One region of the Alterirhizorhabdus profundi genome, then DNA from elsewhere that is predicted to be linked to it. Evidence: predicted binding sites of a transcription regulator. Region 1 holds the regulator's gene; the other holds the start of a gene.
The links. The regulator LexA, encoded in region 1, represses DNA repair genes until DNA is damaged. The targets are predictions, from matches to a motif close to GTTCCNCNCTTGTTCT.
Positions count from the first base shown of each region.

Region 2: a site for LexA is predicted at 4,108-4,123, ahead of uvrA (excinuclease ABC subunit UvrA). Genes of this name have one in related genera too.

Region 1 is NZ_CP046535.1:931,214-941,116, forward strand. Features, by position in the region: gene dut (dUTP diphosphatase) at 21-503, opposite strand; gene GNT64_RS04270 (DUF6481 family protein) at 506-838, opposite strand; gene GNT64_RS04275 (hypothetical protein) at 1,005-1,220, shown strand; gene GNT64_RS04280 (N-formylglutamate amidohydrolase) at 1,169-2,014, opposite strand; gene GNT64_RS04285 (transglutaminase family protein) at 2,032-2,961, shown strand; gene GNT64_RS04290 (transglutaminase-like domain-containing protein) at 2,955-3,770, shown strand; gene GNT64_RS04295 (M3 family metallopeptidase) at 3,784-5,832, shown strand; gene GNT64_RS04300 (phasin family protein) at 5,864-6,199, shown strand; gene lexA (transcriptional repressor LexA) at 6,473-7,135, opposite strand; gene GNT64_RS04310 (molybdopterin molybdotransferase MoeA) at 7,203-8,387, opposite strand; gene moaC (cyclic pyranopterin monophosphate synthase MoaC) at 8,384-8,854, opposite strand; gene trpC (indole-3-glycerol phosphate synthase TrpC) at 8,851-9,645, opposite strand; gene GNT64_RS04325 (hypothetical protein) at 9,843-9,903, opposite strand, start outside.
Region 2 is NZ_CP046535.1:2,699,244-2,709,146, reverse strand. Features, by position in the region: gene GNT64_RS12915 (GFA family protein) at 1-291, shown strand, start outside; gene GNT64_RS12910 (glycosyltransferase family A protein) at 387-1,211, opposite strand; gene GNT64_RS12905 (UrcA family protein) at 1,303-1,668, opposite strand; gene GNT64_RS12900 (transglutaminase-like domain-containing protein) at 1,858-2,637, opposite strand; gene GNT64_RS12895 (alpha/beta hydrolase) at 2,716-3,618, opposite strand; gene GNT64_RS12890 (hypothetical protein) at 3,697-3,888, opposite strand; gene uvrA (excinuclease ABC subunit UvrA) at 4,169-7,168, shown strand; gene GNT64_RS12880 (OmpA family protein) at 7,394-8,008, opposite strand; gene GNT64_RS12875 (putative quinol monooxygenase) at 8,200-8,544, opposite strand; gene GNT64_RS12870 (sugar phosphate isomerase/epimerase family protein) at 8,692-9,552, shown strand; gene GNT64_RS12865 (metallophosphoesterase family protein) at 9,589-9,903, shown strand, end outside.

The DNA of each region.
Region 1 (9,903 bases):
CCCTCAGCGGCGGACGCGGCTCAGCGATGGCCGGTCGAGCCGAAGCCGCCGAGGCCGCGCGCCGTCTCGACGGTGAACGTCTCGACCAGGGCGAAGTCCGGCCGGACGACCGGCACGAAGACGAGCTGGGCGATGCGATCGCCGGGTTCGATCGTCAGCGGGTCGCTGCCGGGCGGGGTGCGCAGCCATGCGCTGATGAAGATCTGGTCGGCATAGTCGGCGTCGATCGTGCCCACGGCCTGGCCCAGCACCAGCCCCTTCTTGTGCCCCATGCCCGACCGCGCGAGCAGGAAGGCGGCTAGGTGCGGATCGTTCATCAGCACGGCGATGCCGGATGGGATCAGCACCGCCGGCGCCTGCGGTTGCAGGGTGAGCGGCGCATCGATGCAGGCGTGCAGATCGATTCCGGCGGACATCGCCGTCTGGTAGCGCGGCAGCCCCCAATCGTGGAGGCGCGGATCGAGCACGCGCAGCTCGATCGTCGGCCGCAGCCGATCGGCCATGCCTATTTGCGCGCCTTGCGGGCGGCGTAGCGGGCATCCCGCGCGGCCTTCTGCTGGATCAGCCGCTCCTTCTCGGCCTCCTCGGCGGCGCGCGCCTCGGCCTCCTTGGCGGCGAGGGCGGCCAGCTTCTCCTCCTCGGCGGCGATCTTGGCCGCCTCGCGCGCGGCCCGGCGTTCCGCCTCGCGCGCGGCCTTGGCCTCCTCGGCGGCGCGGCGGGCGGCGATCGCCGCCTCGTCCGGCTGCGGCTTCGCCTTGAACCGCTCCAGCATGGCTTGCTTGGCGGCGGCGGCGGCGGCGGCGCGATCGGTGAAGCTGGGATCCTTGTGCTTGGCCATGGAGAGTCGACGTCGCTTTCTTGTGTCAAAGGGCTCTGACGCCCGCCTACGGAATAGATCGGGCCTGTGGCAACCTTTTCAAGCGCGCGCGGGCCTTTCGGCCCGCCACGGGAACGATCGCCGCCGATCGCGCGCTTTGCCGGCGGAACGCAGCGGGGCGCGCACGGTGACGGACAGAACCCTCGAAAAGATCGCGATCGTGGCGGCGGAGGGCGGCCGCGGCCACCAGATCGTACTGTGCTGGATAAGCGGCGATGGCGGTCGCGTGGCGGAGAAGCTGCCCGAGACGTTCGACAGCGAGGAGGCCGCGCGGGCACGCGCCACGGCTGACTATGGCATGGGGCCGGAGGCGGGCGCCTCGCCGATCGGCCGACGGCCCTGAACGGCGGCGAGCAGCGCGTCGGCGAAGCGATCGGCCCAGAGCGCCACGCCGCCGGGCGCGGCAAGGCGATCCTGACGGAACTCCACCTCCACATAGGGCAGGCCGCGCGGATAGGCGTGGCGCGGCACGCTGTGATCGGTGCCGTCCATGCGATAGGGCTCGTTGTCGCCGACGACGAAGCCGCCCTGGGCGATCAGCGCCGCCAGCGTGGCGCGAGCGAACGAGGGATCGCCGCCATCGTGCAGTATGCCGATCTCCCACGGGCGGGCCGAGCCGGCCATCACCGGCGTGAAGCTGTGCAGCGCGACGAGGATCGTCGCCTGACCGCGCGCCTGCCGCGCGTCGATCGTGGCGGCGATCGCATCCTGATAGGGCGCGTGGATCGCGGCGACGCGGGCGGCGCGATCGGCGGCGGAAAGCATGGCGTTCGCCGGAATGGCGGTGCCGTCCGACATCGCGGGGATGGCATCGGCCGCGTCGGGCCGGCGGTTGCAGTCGATCACCAGCCGAGAGTAGATCTGGTGGACGAAGGTGGCGTCGAGCAGCGCCGACAGCCGATCGCCCAGCGCGCGCACGCCGATGTCGCAGGCGATGTGGCGGGCATGGTCCGCCTCGTCGATGCCCAGCCGGCCCAGCGCGCGCGGCACCGCGACGCCGGCATGATCGCCGGTGAGAAGGAACGGCGAGCGGCCGCCCGAGTTGACTATGCCGACCGGAGGGGGGTCGCCCGACGCCAGCAGTCCGCCGATCGCGGTGGCGGCCGGCGATGTCGCGTTCGTCCCCGGATTGTTCATGTGCGGAACTCGCCTCGATGCCGGTGCTGACGATCAGCCATGTCACGCATTACAAATATCGCCAGCCGGTGGCGTTCGGCGAGCATCGCATCATGGTACGGCCGCGCGAGAGCTATGACCAGCGGCTGATCGAGGCGCGGCTGGACATCGATCCGCCGCCCGCCAACCTGCGCTGGCTGCACGACGTGTTCGGCAATTCGGTGGCGATCGCCCGGTTCGACCGGCGAGCCACGGCGCTGCGCTTCGCCAGCTTCGTCCGGCTGGAGCATTTTCCGGTGGCGCGCGAGCATGTGGACGTGGAGGCCTATGCCAGGCGCTATCCGTTCACCTACTCGTCGGAGGACATGCCGGACTTGCTCCGCTCGATCGAGCGGCAGCATCACGATCCTCATCGGGTGATCGACGGCTGGGCGCGCCGCTTCGTGGCGGAGAGCGGCGCGACCGATACGGTGGCGATGCTGAGCGACATGACGGCCACGATAAAGCGCGACTTCACCTACGTGCCGCGGCACGAGAAGGGCACGCAGACGCCCACCGAGACGCTGAAGAAGATGCAGGGCACCTGCCGCGACTTCGCCGTGCTGATGATCGAGGCGGTGCGCGCCCTGGGCTTCGCGGCGCGCTTCGTCTCCGGCTACGTCTACAATCCCTCGCGCGGCGAGGGGCGGGTGGGCGGCGGCAACACCCATGCCTGGGTGCGCGTGTTCCTGCCCGGATCGGGCTGGGTGGAGTTCGATCCGACCAACGGGATCGTCGGCAATCGCGGGCTGGTGCGCGTGGCGGTGGCGCGGGACCCCTATCAGGCGGTGCCGCTGTCCGGATCGTGGAGCGGCATGCCCTCCAGCGCCGCCGGCATGGACGTGAGCGTGGAGATCCACCTGGAAGACGCGCAAGACTTTGCAACGGCGGCGGTGCAGGCCGTCGCAGGAAGGGGCGACACATGCTGATCCGCGCCGGTTACGAGATTCGCTTCGACACCGAATATGAGACGCCGATGCTGGCGATGCTGAGCATCCACCCCTCGCGCAACAAGGATCTGCGCACGGCGCAGCGCATCGTCGCCGCGCCGGACGTGCCGATGTACGATTATTTCGACCCGTACGGGAATGTCTGCACCCGGCTCTCCGTGCCGCCGGGCGGGCTGACGCTCTCGGCCGATTTCACGATCGAGGATGACGGCCTGCCCGATGCGACGCCGCCGTGGGGGCCGCCGGTGCCGGTGGACGAACTGCCCGACGACATCCTGATGTACCTGCTCGGCAGCCGCTACTGCGAGACGGACCGGCTGATGGCGACGGCCTGGGGCCTGTTCGGCCACCTGCGCGACGGGCGGGAGAAGGCGGCGGCGATCGCCACCTTCGTCCACAACCATGTGCGCTTCGGCTACGAACATGCCCGCGCCGACCGCACCGGCTGGAACACCTATCAGGACCAGGCCGGCGTGGAGCGGGATTTCGCGCATCTGGCGATCACCCTCTGCCGCTGCATGAACATCCCGGCGCGCTACTGCACCGGCTATCTCGGCGATATCGGCGTGCCGCGCCGCGACGCGCCGATGGATTTTGGCGCGTGGTGCGAGGTGTATCTGGGCGAGGACTGGTACGTGCTCGATGCGCGGCACAACCGCCCGCGCATCGGCCGCATCGCCATGGCCTATGGCCGCGACGCCACCGACACCGCCCTCACCACCGCATTCGGCCCTGCCGCGCTCGCCGAGTTCGTGGTAACGACGGAGGAAGTGACCGACACGAACTGAACGGGAGGGGATCGTGGACAACAGGCTGCTCGCGCCATGGACGGCCCCGCTCGGCGCGCCGCCCTTCGCCGACATCGACCCGGCCGATTTCCTGCCCGCGCTGAGCGTGGCGATCGACGAGAACCGGCGCGAGATCGCCGCCATCGCCGACGATCCCGCGCCGGCCGACTTCGCCAACGTGATGGCGGCGCTGGAGCGATCGGGCGAGCGGCTGGGCCGCATCCGCCGCCTGTTCTGGACGCTTTCCAGCGCGCAGGCGAGCGACGGCATCCGCGCGATCGAGGCGGACGTATCGGCGCTGCTGACGGCGCACGGCACCGCCATCAGCCACGATCCCCGCCTGTTCGCGCGGGTGAAGGCGGTGTGGGAGACGCGCGACACGGCCGGCCTCACGCCCGAGCAGCGCCGGCTGGTGGAGACGAGCTACAAGGGCTTCGTGCGCGGCGGCGCCGGCCTGTCGCCGGCGGACAAGGCGCGGCTGGGCGCGATCGACCAGCGACTGGGCCTGCTCTCCGTGCGGTTCGGCCAGAACGTGCTGGCCGCCACCAACGCGTGGGAGATGCTGATCGACGAGGACGATCTGGCCGGCCTGCCGCTCTCCGCCCGCAGTTCCGCCGCCGCCAGGGCCGAGCGGCGCGGCGCGGCCGGGCGCTTCCTCTTCACGCTCGATCGCGGCGACTATGAGACGGTGCTGACCTATTCCGCCCGGCGCGACCTGCGCGAGCGGATGTGGCGCGGCTTCACGGGCCGCTGCTCCGGCGGCGAGCATGACAACGGGCCGCTGATCGCAGAGATCGTGGCGCTGCGGGCGGAGAGCGCGCGGCTGCTGGGCTATGCGACCTATGCCGACTACAAGCTGGACGACAGCATGGCCGCCCGGCCCGACGCCGCCGAGGCGCTGATGATGCGGGTGTGGGAACCGGCGCGCGCCCGCGCGCTGGACGAGGCGCGCGAGTTGCAGGCGCTGATCGACGCCGATCACGCGGAGGATGGCGACGGCTTCGCGCTGCAGCCGTGGGACTGGCGCTTCTATGCCGAGCGGGTGCGCTGCGAACGCTACGCCTTGGACGGCGCCGCCTTTGCCGAGCATCTGCGGCTGGGCGCGGTGCGACGGGCCGCCTTTGACGCGGCCGGCCGGCTCTACGGCCTCCGCTTCCGCGCGCGGCCGGACCTGCCGGTCTACCATCCGGACGTGGACGCATGGGACGTGGTGGATGCGGCCGGCGCCGACGTGGGCCTGCTCTACACCGACTATTTCGCCCGGCCCGAGAAGCATGGCGGCGCGTGGATGGGCAGCCTGCGCACCCAGGAGAAGCTGGACGGAAGCGTGCGGCCGATCGTCTACACCGTCGCCAACTATGCGAAGGGCGAGGGCGGCGACGCCCGCCTCTCGATCGACGAGGCGCGGACCCTGTTCCACGAGTTCGGCCACGCGCTGCACGGCCTGCTCTCCGACGTGACCTATCCCAGCCAGGCCGGCACGTGCGTGGCGCGCGACTTCGTGGAGTTTCCGAGCAAGTTCATGGAGCATTGGATCGTGGCGCCGGAGGTGCTGCGCGGCTTCGGCGTGCCGGACGGGCTGATCGCGGCGCTGGCCCGGGCCGACACCTACGGCCAGGGCTTCGCCACCGTGGAGTTCCTCGCCTCCGCCCTCGTCGATCTGGCGCTGCACCGCGATCCGCCGGCCGAGCTGGACGTGGCGGCGTTCGAGACGGCGATGCTCGACCGGCTCGGCTGCCCGCCGGCGATCGGCATGCGTCACCGGCTGCCTTATTTCACCCACGTGTTCGATGGCGGCTATGCGAGCGCCTATTACAGCTATCTCTGGTCGGAGGTGCTGGACGCCGACGCATTCGGCGCGTTCGAGGAGGAGGGCGGCATCTTCGACGCCGCGCTCGCCCGCCGCTTCCGCGAGGAGATACTGGCGCGGGGCGACAGCCGCGATCCGATGGATTCCTTCGTCGCGTTCCGCGGGCGCGGGCCGGACGAGGCGGCGCTGCTGCGCGCGCGCGGGCTGGACGGCGCCGAGTTGGCGATTGCGCCGGATCGGGCCGCGACCTAGACTGATCCGCACTCTGGCAAGGGGACGAGCGATGGCCGACGACAATCAGACGGGCGACATGAAGGACCGTATCGTGGAGCCGCTGAAGGCCGCCGGCGACGCGCTGCGCGGCGCGGGCGCCAAGGCCGCGGAGAACAGCTCCGCGATCAGCCTGACCGTCATCGACCATGCCGAGCAGAACACCCGCGAGGCGTTTGCCGCGCTGCGCGCCGCCGCCAAGGTGACGTCGGTGACGGACCTGATGAAGCTGCAGGGCGACTACGTGCGCGAGCAGAGCACGCGCAGCGTGGAGCAGGCCCGCCAGATCGGCGAGATGATCACCCGTTTCGGCCGCGACGTGATGTCGCCGCTGAACAAGAAGGACTGAGTCGGGGTGCGGTGCTGAGCGAGCGGTGCTGGGCGAGTGCCGCCCCGGCAGTCGGCCGCGTGCTGCGAACGGTAGCGGACGAACGCGGGGACTGCGGCGCTAGCCGAAGCTACGTCGAGCTTCAGACCGGCTCGACGGTCGAGCCTGTGCCGCGCGCCGGGATCTCCGTCGCAGCGAACACGCTCTCCAAAGCCTCATCCACCCTCTACGATCGACTTGTCCCAGAGCCGGCCGCGTCCCGCCGCCGATCGCCAGGTTCACGCTCCTCCGCCATCAGTAGCGGCGCAGCAGCCCGGCCAGGCGGCCCTGCACGCGCACCTGATCGGGCGCGTAGCGTTGCGGATCATAGGCGCGGTTGGCGGGATCGAGGCGGATCATGCTGCCCTCGCGGCGGAAATATTTGAGCGTGGCCTCGCTGTCCTCGATCAGGGCGACCACGATCTGGCCGTCGCGCGCCACCTCCGTCCGCAGGATAAGCGCATAGTCGCCATCCAGGATGCCGGCCTCGACCATCGAGTCGCCGGCGACCTCCAGCGCATAATGCTCGCCCGGGCCGAGCAGGGCGGCGGGCACCGAGAGCGAGGTCTGGCCCTCCATCGCCTCGATCGGCACGCCGGCGGCGATGCGGCCGTGCAGCGGCAGCTCGATCACGTCGTTGGCGGCGATCGGCAGCACGGCGGGCGCCTTGGCGATCGGCTTCACCACCGGCGCCTCGCGCGCGCGTTCCGGCATCTTGAGCACTTCCAGCGCGCGGGCGCGGTTCGGCAGGCGGCGGATGAAGCTGCGTTCCTCCAGCGCGCTGATGAGGCGGTGGACGCCGGACTTGGAGCGCAGGTCCAGCGCCTCCTTCATCTCCTCGAACGAGGGCGAGACGCCCGTCTCCCCCAAGCGATCGTGGATGAAGCAGAGCAGTTCATGTTGCTTGCGCGTGAGCATGGCGGGCTCCGGAACGGGAACGAACGGGGAACGTGTAAGAAGCCCGAATCGCCCTGTCAAGCGCATCTCACCCGATCGGCAGTATTTCCACCGCCGCGCCCGCCGGCAGTGCCGCCTGATGCGGCGCGCGGGCGATCAGCAGCTCGGCGGCGGAGAGGCTCGCCAGGGCCGCGCTGTCCTGCCCGGAGAGGGGCATCGCCCGCCCGCCATCCCACCGCCCGCGCAGATATTCGGCCCGCACGCCGGTGGCCGGCAGCGGGCCGGCGAGCGTGGCGGGCATAATGCGGGGCAGCGGATCGGCCGCGCCCTGCATGCCGCGCACCAGCGGCAGCAGGAACAGGTTGGCGGTGACGAAGGCGGATACCGGATTGCCGGGCAGGCCGACCATCACCGCATCGCCGAGCCGCCCGGCCATCAGCGGCTTGCCCGGCTTCATCGCGATGCGCCAGAAATCGATCGTCGCCCCCGCCGCCGCCAGCGCCGGGCGGACGAGATCGCGATCGCCGACGGACGCGCCGCCCGTGGTGACGACGATATCGGCATCGACCACCCGCGCGAAGGCGGCGGCGAGCGCATCCAGCCGATCGGGCACGATGCCGGCATCGATCACGTCCACCGCCAGCCCGCCTAGCAAGGCGGCCAGCATCGGCGCGTTGGACGAGGGCAGGCGCGTGCCCGATACCGGCTGCCCGGCGGGCACCAGCTCGTCGCCGGTGGAGATCAGGGCGACGCGCAGGCGGCGGCGCACGGGCAGGGTGCCGTGCCCGCCGACCGCCGCCAGCCCGATCCGCGCGGGGGTGATGAGGGCGCCGGCCGCAATCAGCGTGCCGCCGGCGATGAAATCGGTGCCCGCCGCCCGCACGTGCGCGCCCGTGCGCGGCGGCCCCTCGCCGGCCAGGATCAGCCTTGCCCCGTCCCGCTCCGCCTCCTCCTGCAGCAGCACCGTGTCCGCGCCCGCCGGCAGCGGCGCGCCGGTGAAGATCCGCGCCGCCTCGCCGGGCGCGAGGGGCGTGTCCAAGCCGGCGCCGGCGGCGCTCTCGCCCACCACGGTCCACGGGCCGGGCAGCTCGGCGAAGCGGAGCGCGTAACCGTCCATCGCCGACAGGTCGGCGGCCGGCTGTGTGCGCCGCGCCGTCACGTCGGCGGCGGCGAAGCGGCCGGCGGCGGCGTTCAGCGACACCGTCTCCGCCGCCACCGGCCGGCCGAGCGCGAGGATGCGGGCCTGCGCCTCGGCGACGGGCAGCAGGCTCATGCCGCGCGCCAGTCGCCCGAGCGGCCGCCGGACTTGGCGAGCAGGCGGACGCCCTCTATCCGCATACCGCGATCGAGCGCCTTGGCCATGTCGTAGATCGTCAGCAGCGCGACCGAGACGGCGGTCATCGCCTCCATCTCGATGCCGGTCGAGTAGCGGGTCGTCACCTCGGCGGTGCAGCGGATCGCGCCCTCCTCGAGCACGAGATCGAGCGAGACGGCGGCGATCGGCAGCGGATGGCAGAGCGGGATCAGCTCGGCCGTCTTCTTGGCGGCCATGATGCCGGCGACGCGGGCCACGGCGAGCACGTCGCCCTTCTTCACGCTGCCGGCGCGGATCGCCGCCAGCGCCTCGACCGAGAGGAGGATGCGGCCCTCGGCGGTGGCGGTGCGCGCCGTTTCCGGCTTGGCCGATACGTCGACCATGCGCGCGGCGCCGGCCGCGTCGAGGTGGGTCAGCCCGGTCATGCGCCTTCCAGCAGCCGGCGGGTCGCGGCCTCGACATCCGCCTGCCGCATCAGCGATTCGCCGACGAGGAAGCAGGAGACGCCGTGCGCCGCCATCGCATCCAGATCCGCGCGGGTGGCAAGGCCGCTCTCGGCGACGAAGGTGCAGCCGGCGGGCGCGCGGCCGGCCAGTTCGTAGGTGCGGGCGAAATCGACCGAGAAATCGCGCAGGTCGCGATTGTTGACGCCGATGAGGCGGGAGGAGAGACGCAGCGCGCGATCGAGTTCGGCGGCGTCGTGCACCTCCACCAGCGCATCCATGCCGTGCTCGGTCGCGGCGGCCTCGATCTCGGCCATGGCTCTGTCGTCCAGCGCGGCGACGATGATGAGGATGGCATCGGCGCCGAGCGCGCGGGCCTCTGTCACCTGCCAGGGATCGACGATGAAATCCTTGCGCAGGCACGGCAGCGGCACGGCGGCGCGGGCGGCGACCAGATAGGCGTCGGCGCCCTGGAAATAGCTCTCGTCGGTCAGCACCGAGAGGCAGGCGGCGCCGGCGGCGGCGTAGGCGCGGGCGTGGGCCGGCGGATCGAAATCGGCGCGGATCAGGCCCTTGGAGGGGGAGGCCTTCTTGATCTCGGCGATCAGGCCGAAGCCGCCGGCCGCCACCCGCGCATCCAGCGCGGCGCGGAAGCCGCGCGGGGCCGGGGCGGCGGCGGCGCGGGCGGCGAGATCGGCGAACGGCACGGCGGCGCGGCGGGCGGCCACCTCCGCGTGTTTGGTTTCGAGGATGGCGGTGAGGCGGTTGGACATCGTCGCCAGACCCATGCCGCAGGACACGCAGATTGCAAGCCGGATCGGACCAGAGGCGGGGCGGGGATTGTTGGGGAGGGTAAGCCTTACAGCTTCCGCCTCCGTCATCAGGATGACGATCGCTTCGCAACGATGATGATCGCCCCGAAGCGAGGACGATCGCCGTGGAGCGAGCAGGCCGTCTGCATGGATCGCGTTCAGGGTGACGACGGCATGTGACCGGCCGGCGGCCCGGCGGCGTCGACGATCACCTCCAGC
Region 2 (9,903 bases), 1.8 Mb from region 1:
GTGGCGGTCGAGGGCGCGGCGCGCGGCTATACCCGGGCGGACAAGGACGATCCCGGCGCGGAGATCGGCTTCTGCGGCCGGTGCGGCTCGACTACCCACTTCACCCTCACCGCCGGCGCCGTGGCGAAGTTCGGCAACGGGGTGATGGGCGTCAACATGCGGCTGGCCGACGAGCGCGACCTCGCCGGCATCGAGCTGCGCTTCCCCGACGGGCGGGGCTGGGCCGGCGAAGGCCCGTTCGGCTATGTGCGGCCCGCTTCCATCATCGGCGAGGATGCGGGCTTGGCGTGAGCGGCGGTGGGCGGCTGCCATGGCCGATCGCTTCCGACCTTCCGTGCCGTCGTGCTGAAACGCGTTCAGCATGGTCCGGGCTGTTCGGCGATCGCCTATAGCCCGGCGCGATAGGCCGCGACGGGCATCCGCCGGTCGAGCGTCGCCAGGGTCGCCTCATAGGCCTCGTCCGCGAACGTCTCCGTCGCGGTGTCGAACAGCCATTCGAAGTGATCGACGGGGCAGATGTTCGTGCCGACGACGCGGAGATAGTCGATCGGGCGATCGATCAGCACCAGCGGGTGGAGGCCGCGCATCAGGTTGACGACGGTCGTGTCCTCGCCCGGGCCGATCGCGGGAAAGATGGGCAGCGCCGCCCGCCGCGCCGCCAGGGTCATCTCCCAGCCGTAGCGGCGGGTAATGGCGAGGCGCCCGCGCGCCGGCCACCACAGCAGGGTGCGCAGCAGCAGCGAGGCGGCGGCCCTGGCCGGGGCGAGCGCGGCGACGGCGAAGGCGATGCGCTGCGGATCGCTGAGATCGTCGTCGTCCCAGGTGCACAGGATGCCACCGCGCGAGCGGGCCACGGCGGCGTTGCGCAGCTCGCCGAGCGGCATCTCCGCCACGCTGTCGATGCGGATCGTGGGATCGCCGAGGGCGGCGACGTGGGCGGCGAGCGCGCCGTCCGTCGCGGCGGTGACGATCACCAGCTCGCGGTTCGGATAGGTCTGGCGGCGGTAGCACTCGATCGCCAGCGCGGCGGGGAAGATGCGGCCGCGGCTGATCATGGTGCAGCTGACGAGCGGTGGGGCGGCGCCCCAGCCGTCCGGCAGGGTGAGCACCCCCTCCTGCGATCCGCCGTCCGGTGCCGTGATCGCGACGGGCGCGGTGCGGGCGGGGGCCGCGGCGGCGATCGGCGCGTCGGTCGGCGGGGTCTCGGGCATGTCGGGCGCCGGCATAGGCCGGATCGTGCATGCGCGGAAGCGTGCGGACCATCCCCGGAGCGTCGGCTTCGGGGATGGTCCGCGGCGGGGATCAGTGCGCGGCGGCGTGGAGCGAAGGCGCGCCGACATTCTGCGCGAGCTGCGTGGCCGAGCGGGCGCTGGCGATCGCCAGATCGACGCGCGGGCGGGCGGCGGCGTTCGCCTGGGCGCGGCAGGCCGCCATGCGCTGCTGGGCGGCGAGATCGCGCGTGTCGGCGGTGCCGCAGACCGAGCGCACCGCGAGGCGAACACGCCGCTGCAGCGCGGCGCTGCCCTGCGCGGAGGTGAGATCGAGATCGCCGTGGCGGATCTCGACGCTGCGCTGATCGCCGAGATCGGCGGCGTGGGCAGGGATGCCGGCAACGGCAGCGAGGGTGGCGGCGGCAGATACGGCGAGGGTGCGGATGGTGGCGATCATGATGAAATCCTCCGTTGATGAAATCCCGTTCTCGACTGCGGGAGCGATCCGCCGCCGCTGTCCGGGATTTCCTTTACGGATTCGCGTCGTTCGTGCGTCTGTTCTTCGACGGGGCCGCCAATAGCCTCCACATGCGACATGATCGGCGACGAACGACCTGATCTGTTCGACGAACGTCGCGGCGAGACTTCAGTCGATCCGCTCAACCGACACGCGCTGCTCGACGAGCTGGCATGCGCCGAACACGGTCATGAAGGCGATGTCCAGCGCGTCGCGGCCCACCGCCATCCGCACCAGCCCCTCTACCGGCGCCAGCCGCGTCGCATCGACCAGCTGCCAGCCATTTTCCAGCCACACCTCCACCACCGCGTGGAAATCCGGCGGATCGAGCTGCCACGCATAGGCCGAGACGACGCGCGCCGGGATGCCGGCGGCGCGCGTGAGGGTGGTCATCAGATGCGCATAGTCGCGGCACACGCCGTGGCGGGTGACGAACGTGTCCTTGGCAGTGGTCGTCGCGTCGCTTGATCCCGCGATGTATTTCAGGTGATCGTGCACCCAGTCGGCGATGGCCTGCACCTTGGCGCCGCCGCTGTAGCGGCCGAACTCGTCCTCGACGAAGTCGTTGAACTGGTCGCTCTCGCAGTAGCGGCTCGGCCACAGATAGGGGATCACCAGCGCCGGCAGATCGTGGCGGTGGGCCAGCTTGAGCGTGCTCAGGTCCGGCACGTCGCGCGTCACGTCGAACACGCCCTTGTAGGTGGCGCGCCACGATCCGTGCGCGTGCATCCAGGTGCGGCGGCCGATGCTCTCCTCGCCGGGCACCGGGCGCAGGGGGCCGCTGCCGTCGATCGTCAGCGAATCGGAGATCAGGATCTGATCGGGCAGCGGCGCCGCCTCGATCGTGAGCAGCACGTCCACCGGCTCCGCCATCTGATAGTCAAGCACCGCCTCTATGCTCAGCCGCATATCCCGTTCCCCCACGCTGTTCGACGATGCGCCCCGAACCGCCCTGCGCCGCCCGCGTTCCAGCCGCCCGCGGAGAAATTACGGCCGCGCTGCGGGCGGGCGCGAGGAGGCGGGCGCGCCCTGCGTCACGCGGTGGGCGAAGGCGGCGATGTCGGCGAGGACGGGCGCCTTGCCGCGCAGCGGGCGGGCCAGCGCCGTGACCATGCCGACATGGCCCAGGCGCGGATATTCACGTACCTCCACGGGCACGCCGGCGGCCTGGAGCACATGGCCGAGGGCGCGGCCGTTGCGCGGCAGCACCGTGCGATCCTCCGCGCCGCTGAGCAGCAGCGCCGGCGGATCGCCTGCGCCGGCGAAGCGGATCGGCTGGGTCTCCTCCGGCACCGGCCACGCGCCGAAGGTCGCGGTGGTGATCGGGCCTTCGAGCGGCAGGAAATCATAGGGGCCGGCAAGGCCGACGAAGCCGCGCACCGCCCCCCGCGCATCCCCGAGCCACTGCGGATCGAGCGCGAGCATGGCCGCGTTGTAGGCGCCCGCCGAGTGGCCGACGAGCACGATGCGCGCGCGATCCCCGCCGTAGCGCGCCACGTTCGCCCGCGCCCAGCGCACCGACGCGGCGCAATCGGCGAGGAAGGCGGGAAAGCGCACCGCCGGCACCAGCCGGTAATCGGGCACGACGACGACGAACCCGCGCGATGCCAGCGCCCGCGCGGCGAAGCCGTAGCCGCGGCGGGTGCCGGAACTCCACGAGCCGCCGTAGAAGAAGACGATCGTCGCCAGCGGCGACGCCCCGGGTCGGCGCGGCGCATAGACGTCGAGCCGCTGGCGGGGATCGGCGCCGTAAGGCAGATCGGCGGCGATCCGCATGGTGCCGCCATCCTTCGGCACCAGCGCGTCGAAGGTGCGCAGCGGCGAGCAGCCGGCCGTTGCCAGCGCGGCGAGCAGCGCCTGTCCGATCCTCTGGCCCAGCCGCATCGTCATCCCTGGCGGAAAGTGAGGCAGGGGCGATACAGCGCGCCGCCCGCGCCGCACAGGCGAAAAGACAACGGGGAGGGCCGATCAGCCCTCCAGCACCGGGAACGGCAGCTCGGCAAAGGCCGCCCGGCGCGGCCGGGCCGCCTCGCGGCGCAACGCATCGAGCGCGGTCGCCACGTGCGCGCCGACCATGTCGTAGTCCAGCCGGTCGCTGGTGGCGAGCGCCTGGACCAGCATCGCTTCGAGGGCGGCGGCATCGGGGGTACGCATGGCCAAGACAAGTCCTCCGGCAACGGGATCGGCGGACGACTGCCGCCGCGTGCCGCCCCGATCCGCCTGCACCGGATTACGGCGCCCAAGCCGCGATGTTTAGCGCCATGCCGGCAAACGCCGCGGCGACGGTCGGCACCGGGCGGGCCGATGTCGCCCGCGCCGCGCGCTAGGCAGCGGCCGCCGCCACCCTATATCGGCGTGCGCGGGGCCGCTTGCCCGAGCCGAACAAATCTGGAACAGAGGGCGCCATGCCGAACCACGATCCGATACCGGGGGCCGCCCGATGCTGACCCACATCAGCGTGCGCGGCGCACGCGAGCATAATCTGAAGGACGTGTCGGTCGACATCCCGCGCGACAGCCTGGTCGTCATCACCGGCCTCTCCGGCTCCGGCAAGTCGAGCCTCGCCTTCGATACCATCTATGCCGAGGGGCAGCGCCGCTATGTCGAGTCGCTGTCCGCCTATGCGCGCCAGTTCCTGGAGCTGATGCAGAAGCCCGACGTCGATCATATCGAGGGCTTGAGCCCCGCCATCTCGATCGAGCAGAAGACGACCAGCCGCAACCCGCGCTCCACGGTGGCGACCGTTACCGAGATCTACGATTATATGCGCCTGCTGTGGGCGCGCGTGGGGGTGCCCTACTCGCCCGCCACCGGCCTGCCGATCAGCGCGCAGACCGTGTCGCAGATGGTCGACCGGGTGATGCAGCTGCCGGAGGGCACGCGCTTCTACCTGCTGGCGCCCGCCGTGCGCGGCCGCAAGGGCGAGTATCGCAAGGAGCTTGCGGAGTGGCAGCGCGCCGGCTTCACGCGCGTGCGCATCGACGGCGAGTTCCACGAGATCGAGGAGGCGCCGGCGCTCGACAAGAAGTACAAGCACGACATCGAGGTGGTCGTCGATCGCCTCGTCGTGCGCGCCGATATCGAGACGCGGCTCGCGCAGAGCTTCGAGACGGCGCTGAAGCTGGCCGAGGGTCTCGCCTATGTCGATCTGGCCGAGGGCGTGGTGCCCGGCCGCGAGGCGGAGGCGGCGCCCGCCGGCACCAGCAAGAAGGGCGCCGCCAAGGGATCGGCCGCGGCCGGCGTGGGCGCCGTGCCCGCCAACCGCATCACCTTTAGCGAGAAGTTCGCCTGCCCCGTCTCCGGCTTCAGCATCGCCGAGATCGAGCCCCGCCTGTTCTCGTTCAACGCGCCGCAGGGGGCGTGCCCGGCGTGCGACGGCCTTGGCGAGAAGCTGTACTTCGATCCGCAGCTCGTCGTGCCGAACGAGCATCTGTCGATCGCCAAGGGTGCCGTGGTGCCGTGGGCCAAATCGAACCCGCCGTCGCCTTACTACATGCAGGTGCTCGCCAGCCTCGCCCGCCACTTCGGCTTCTCGCTCGACGTGGCGTGGAACATGCTGGCGCCCGAGCATGTCGCCACGATCCTGCACGGCACCAGGGGCGTGCCCGTCGCCCTGAAGTTCATCGACGGCAAGAAGAGCTACGAGGTGAAGAAGCCGTTCGAGGGCGTGATCGGCAATCTGGAACGCCGCATGCTCTCCACCGAGAGCGCGTGGATGCGCGAGGAGCTGGCCAAGTACCAGTCCTCCGCGCCGTGCGAGGTGTGCGGCGGCGCGCGCCTGAAGCCGGAGGCGCTGGCGGTGAAGATCGCCGGCGAGGACATTTCGATGTCCACCCGCCGCGCGGTCGGCCCCGCGCTGGCCTTCTTCCGCGACATGCCGAACCATCTGAACGATCAGCAGCGCGCGATCGCCGAGCGCATCCTGAAGGAGATCGTCGAGCGGCTGGGCTTCCTCGACAATGTCGGGCTCGACTATCTGAACCTCGATCGCACCAGCGGCACCCTTTCCGGCGGCGAGAGCCAGCGCATCCGCCTGGCGTCGCAGATCGGCTCCGGCCTGTCGGGCGTGCTCTACGTGCTGGACGAGCCCTCGATCGGCCTGCACCAGCGCGACAACGACCGGCTGATCGTGACGCTGAAGCGGCTGCGCGACCTGGGCAACACGGTGATCGTGGTCGAGCATGACGAGGATGCGATCCGCACCGCCGACTATGTGATCGACATGGGGCCGGGCGCCGGCGTGCGCGGCGGGCAGGTGGTGGCGCAGGGCACGCTGGCGGAAATCCTGGTCAACGAGGACAGCCTGACCGCAGACTATCTCACCGGCAGGCGGGCCGTGCCGCTGCCCAGGGCGCGCCGCAAGGGCAATGGCCGCCTGCTGACGGTGAAGGGCGCCACCGCCAACAATCTGAAGAACGTCTCCGCCTCGATCCCGCTCGGCACCTTCACCTGCATCACCGGCGTGTCGGGATCGGGCAAGTCCACCTTCACCATCGATACGCTGTACGCCACCGCCGCGCGCACGCTGAACGGCGCGCGGATGCTGGCCGGGCACCACGAGACGATCGAGGGGCTGCAATATCTCGACAAGGTGATCGATATCGACCAGTCGCCGATCGGCCGCACGCCGCGATCGAACCCGGCGACCTACACGGGCAGCTTCACCCAGATCCGCGACTGGTTCGCCGGTCTGCCGGAATCGCAGGCGCGCGGCTACAAGCCGGGGCGGTTCAGCTTCAACGTGAAGGGCGGGCGGTGCGAGGCGTGCCAGGGCGACGGCGTGCTGAAGATCGAGATGCACTTCCTGCCCGACGTCTACGTCACCTGCGACGTGTGCCACGGCGCCCGCTACAATCGCGAGACGCTGGAGGTGAAGTTTCGCGACAGGAGCATCGCAGACGTGCTCGACATGACGGTGGAGGACGCCGTCGAGTTCTTCAAGGCGGTGCCGCCAATCCGCGACAAGATGGCGATGCTGGCGGAGGTCGGTCTCGGCTACGTCAAGGTGGGCCAGCAGGCGACCACCCTGTCCGGCGGCGAGGCGCAGCGGGTGAAGCTGGCCAAGGAGCTGTCACGCCGGGCGACCGGCAACACCCTCTACATCCTCGACGAGCCGACCACCGGCCTGCACTTCGAGGACGTCCGCAAGCTGCTGGAGGTGCTGCACGCGCTCGTGGAGCAGGGCAACAGCGTGGTGGTGATCGAGCATAATCTGGAGGTGATCAAGACCGCCGACTGGCTGATCGACCTGGGCCCGGAAGGCGGCGACAAGGGCGGCGAGATCGTGGCGACGGGCACGCCGGAGCAGGTGGCGCAGGAACCGCGCAGCTATACGGGCGCCTATCTGAAGCCGCTGCTGACGGTGAGGGAGACATCGGCACCGGCGAAGGCGACCGTAGCGAAGCGCGGGGCCGCACGGAAGGCGAAGGCCGCGGGCTGATCGGCGGCGGTTCGCCGGCGTCGCGCCGACCCGGACGGGAGCGACCTCGAGCGGATGAAGCCGGTTCTTACTCGCAATTCATGCAGACCGCTCAGCCTGAGGAGCCATTGAGCTTGTCGAAACGGCGTGTCGAAGGACATGGATGGTCCTTCGAGACGGGTCTTCGCCTCCGCTCAGCCCCTCCTCAGGATGAGCGGGCATGCAAAAGCTGAACGTCGCTATGCCCTAGCGCGAAAGGGCGGCGATCACCCGGCGGTTGGCGCCAGATTCGGCGGGGACGCCGGGCAGCGGGCGGCGCGCGCCATAGCCCTCCAGGTCCAGCCGCGAACCGTCGACCCCGGCGGCGACGAGCGCGTCGCCCACCGCGCGGGCGCGGCGGCGCGAGAGATCGAGGTTCGCGGCGTCGCCGCCGATCGAATCGGTATGCCCCTCGATCCGCACGCGGCGATCCACGATGCGCGGATCGCGCAGCGCCAGCGCGAAGGCGGCGGTGCGGGCGCGATCGTCCTGCGTCAGCTCGGCGGAGGCGAACATGAAGCCGATGCGCAGATCGTAGCGGCCGGTGGCGGCGGGTGCCGCCGCCGGCTGCTCGTCCACCACGTCTCCGCCATCGCCCTTGTCGCGGAACGAGAAGCCGCGTGTGCGCGCGACGCGGCCGCCGCGCGGCGCGGGAGCCGCCGCCGCCGGATCGGACGACGGACAGCCGGCGAGCAGCTGGCAGACGATCGCGTCGGGCGTGTCGACCGGCGTCGTGGGCTCATCGGCTGCCGAGTGCGCCATGGACGGGCTCATCAGCACCAAGGTCGCCACGGCCACCCAACATCCGATCACCCGCCACATCGCCGTCTCCATCCGACAACCCGGCATGGAGCCGGTGCCGCAGCCCGCGAAGGTGTGTGATCCCGGCGGAGCCGGAGCCCCGCCGCCTGCCGCGACGCGGGACTCGGGATAGACGGAGATCGCCTCGCGGCCTGTGATCCAGATCATAGCCTGTGACGGCCGCCACCGCGACCGCGCAGGCGCCGGCCCTGTCAGGCGGTGAAGAAGTCGGAGCGGGGCACGCCCTGATCGTCGTAGACCGGCTCGGCCAGATCGCTGCGATACTTCTTCACGGAGAAATCGCTCATCCCGCCGGCGCGCAGATGATCGCCCATCTGCTTGTACGGCGCATTGTCGAAGTGGAACTGGAGGTCGGCTTCGCTCGCCCACTCCTCGAACACGTGGATGCGGCCGGCCTTCGTCGGATCGAGCGCCCAGGAATAAGCGCGGCAGCCGGGCTCGTCCAGCGCGGCGCGGATCAGCGGATCGGCGGCCTCGATCATCGAGCGGGCGGTCTCGGGCGGGAAATCGAGCCAGCCGGCGATCAGAATGGTCATGCGAGCCTCCGTTGCTTGGGGCCGCCTTGGTAGCGCCGGCCGCCCCCCGAACATGCTGACGATTTGCACAGGCCGCTAGCCAAAGCGCGAGTGGCCGGCGGCGGCGGCAAGGCCGACGACGGACCGAGATCGCAGAAGGGACGAACGATGGGCGCGCCGCCGGCACTGATCGCGAGCTACTTCACCCTGGCCGGCGCCGTCCGCCCGCTGGAGGGCAGCATGGTGAGCCCCGTTCCGCTCGCGCGGCGGGCGGAGGCGGCGGCCGCCGGCGGCTACCAGGGCATCGGCCTGCTGCAGGAGGATATCGCGGCGATGCTGCCGGCCGGCGGCCATGCCGGGATCGCCGCGATCCTGCGCGCCAACGGCCTGTTCTGCGAGATCGAGGTGCTGGGCGACTGGTTCACCGACGGCGCCCGGCGCGTGGCGGCCGATGCCGAGCGGCGCGCGATCCTGGCGTCCGCCGAGGCGCTGGAAGCGGTGCACGTGAAGGTGACGGGCACGCTGGACGGCACGCAGTGGCCGCTGCCGCAGGTGATCGAGAGCTTCGCCGGCCTGTGCGACGATGCCCGCGCGGCCGGCACCGCCATCACGATCGAGGTGATGCCGGAGACGAGCATCCCCGACGTGGCGACCGGGCGGGCGATCGTGGCGGGCGCCGGCCGGGCGAATGGCGGCCTGCTGATCGACAGCTTCCACATGACCCGCGGCGCCATCCCCTTCGCCGAGATCGCGGCGCTGGCGCCCGGCATCGTCAACCATGTCGAGCTGGACGACGGGCGGCTGGAGCAGGTCGGCTCCTATCTGGAGGACACGATCGATCGCCGCGCGCTGTGCGGCGAGGGCGAGTTCGATCTCGACGGCTTTCTGCAGGCGATCGCCGCGACCGGCTATGCCGGCCGCTACGGCGTGGAGATCCTCTCCCACGCGCACCGCGCGCTGAGCGTGGAGGAGGCGGCGCGGGCATCCTGCGCGGCGGCGCGGGGCAGCCTGGCGCGGGCGCTCGGCTGAACGGAACCACGCGGCCCCGCGCGGCTTTCAGGCGGCATGGGCAGCACGCGACTCTTCCACGTCTCCGACCTGCATTTCGGGCGGGAGGACGAGCAGGCGATCGCGTGGTTCACCGCGCGCGTGGCCGAGGAGAAGCCGGACGCGGTGATCATCACCGGCGACCTGACGATGCGGGCGCGATCGCACGAATATGCGGCGGCGGCGGCGTGGCTGGCGTCGCTCGGCGTGCCGGTGACGGTGGAGCCGGGCAATCACGACATCCCCTATCACAATCCGATCGCCCGCTTCTTCTATCCCTATCGCCGCTACGACCGGATCGAGCGCGCGATCGAGCGGCCGCTGGATCTGCCG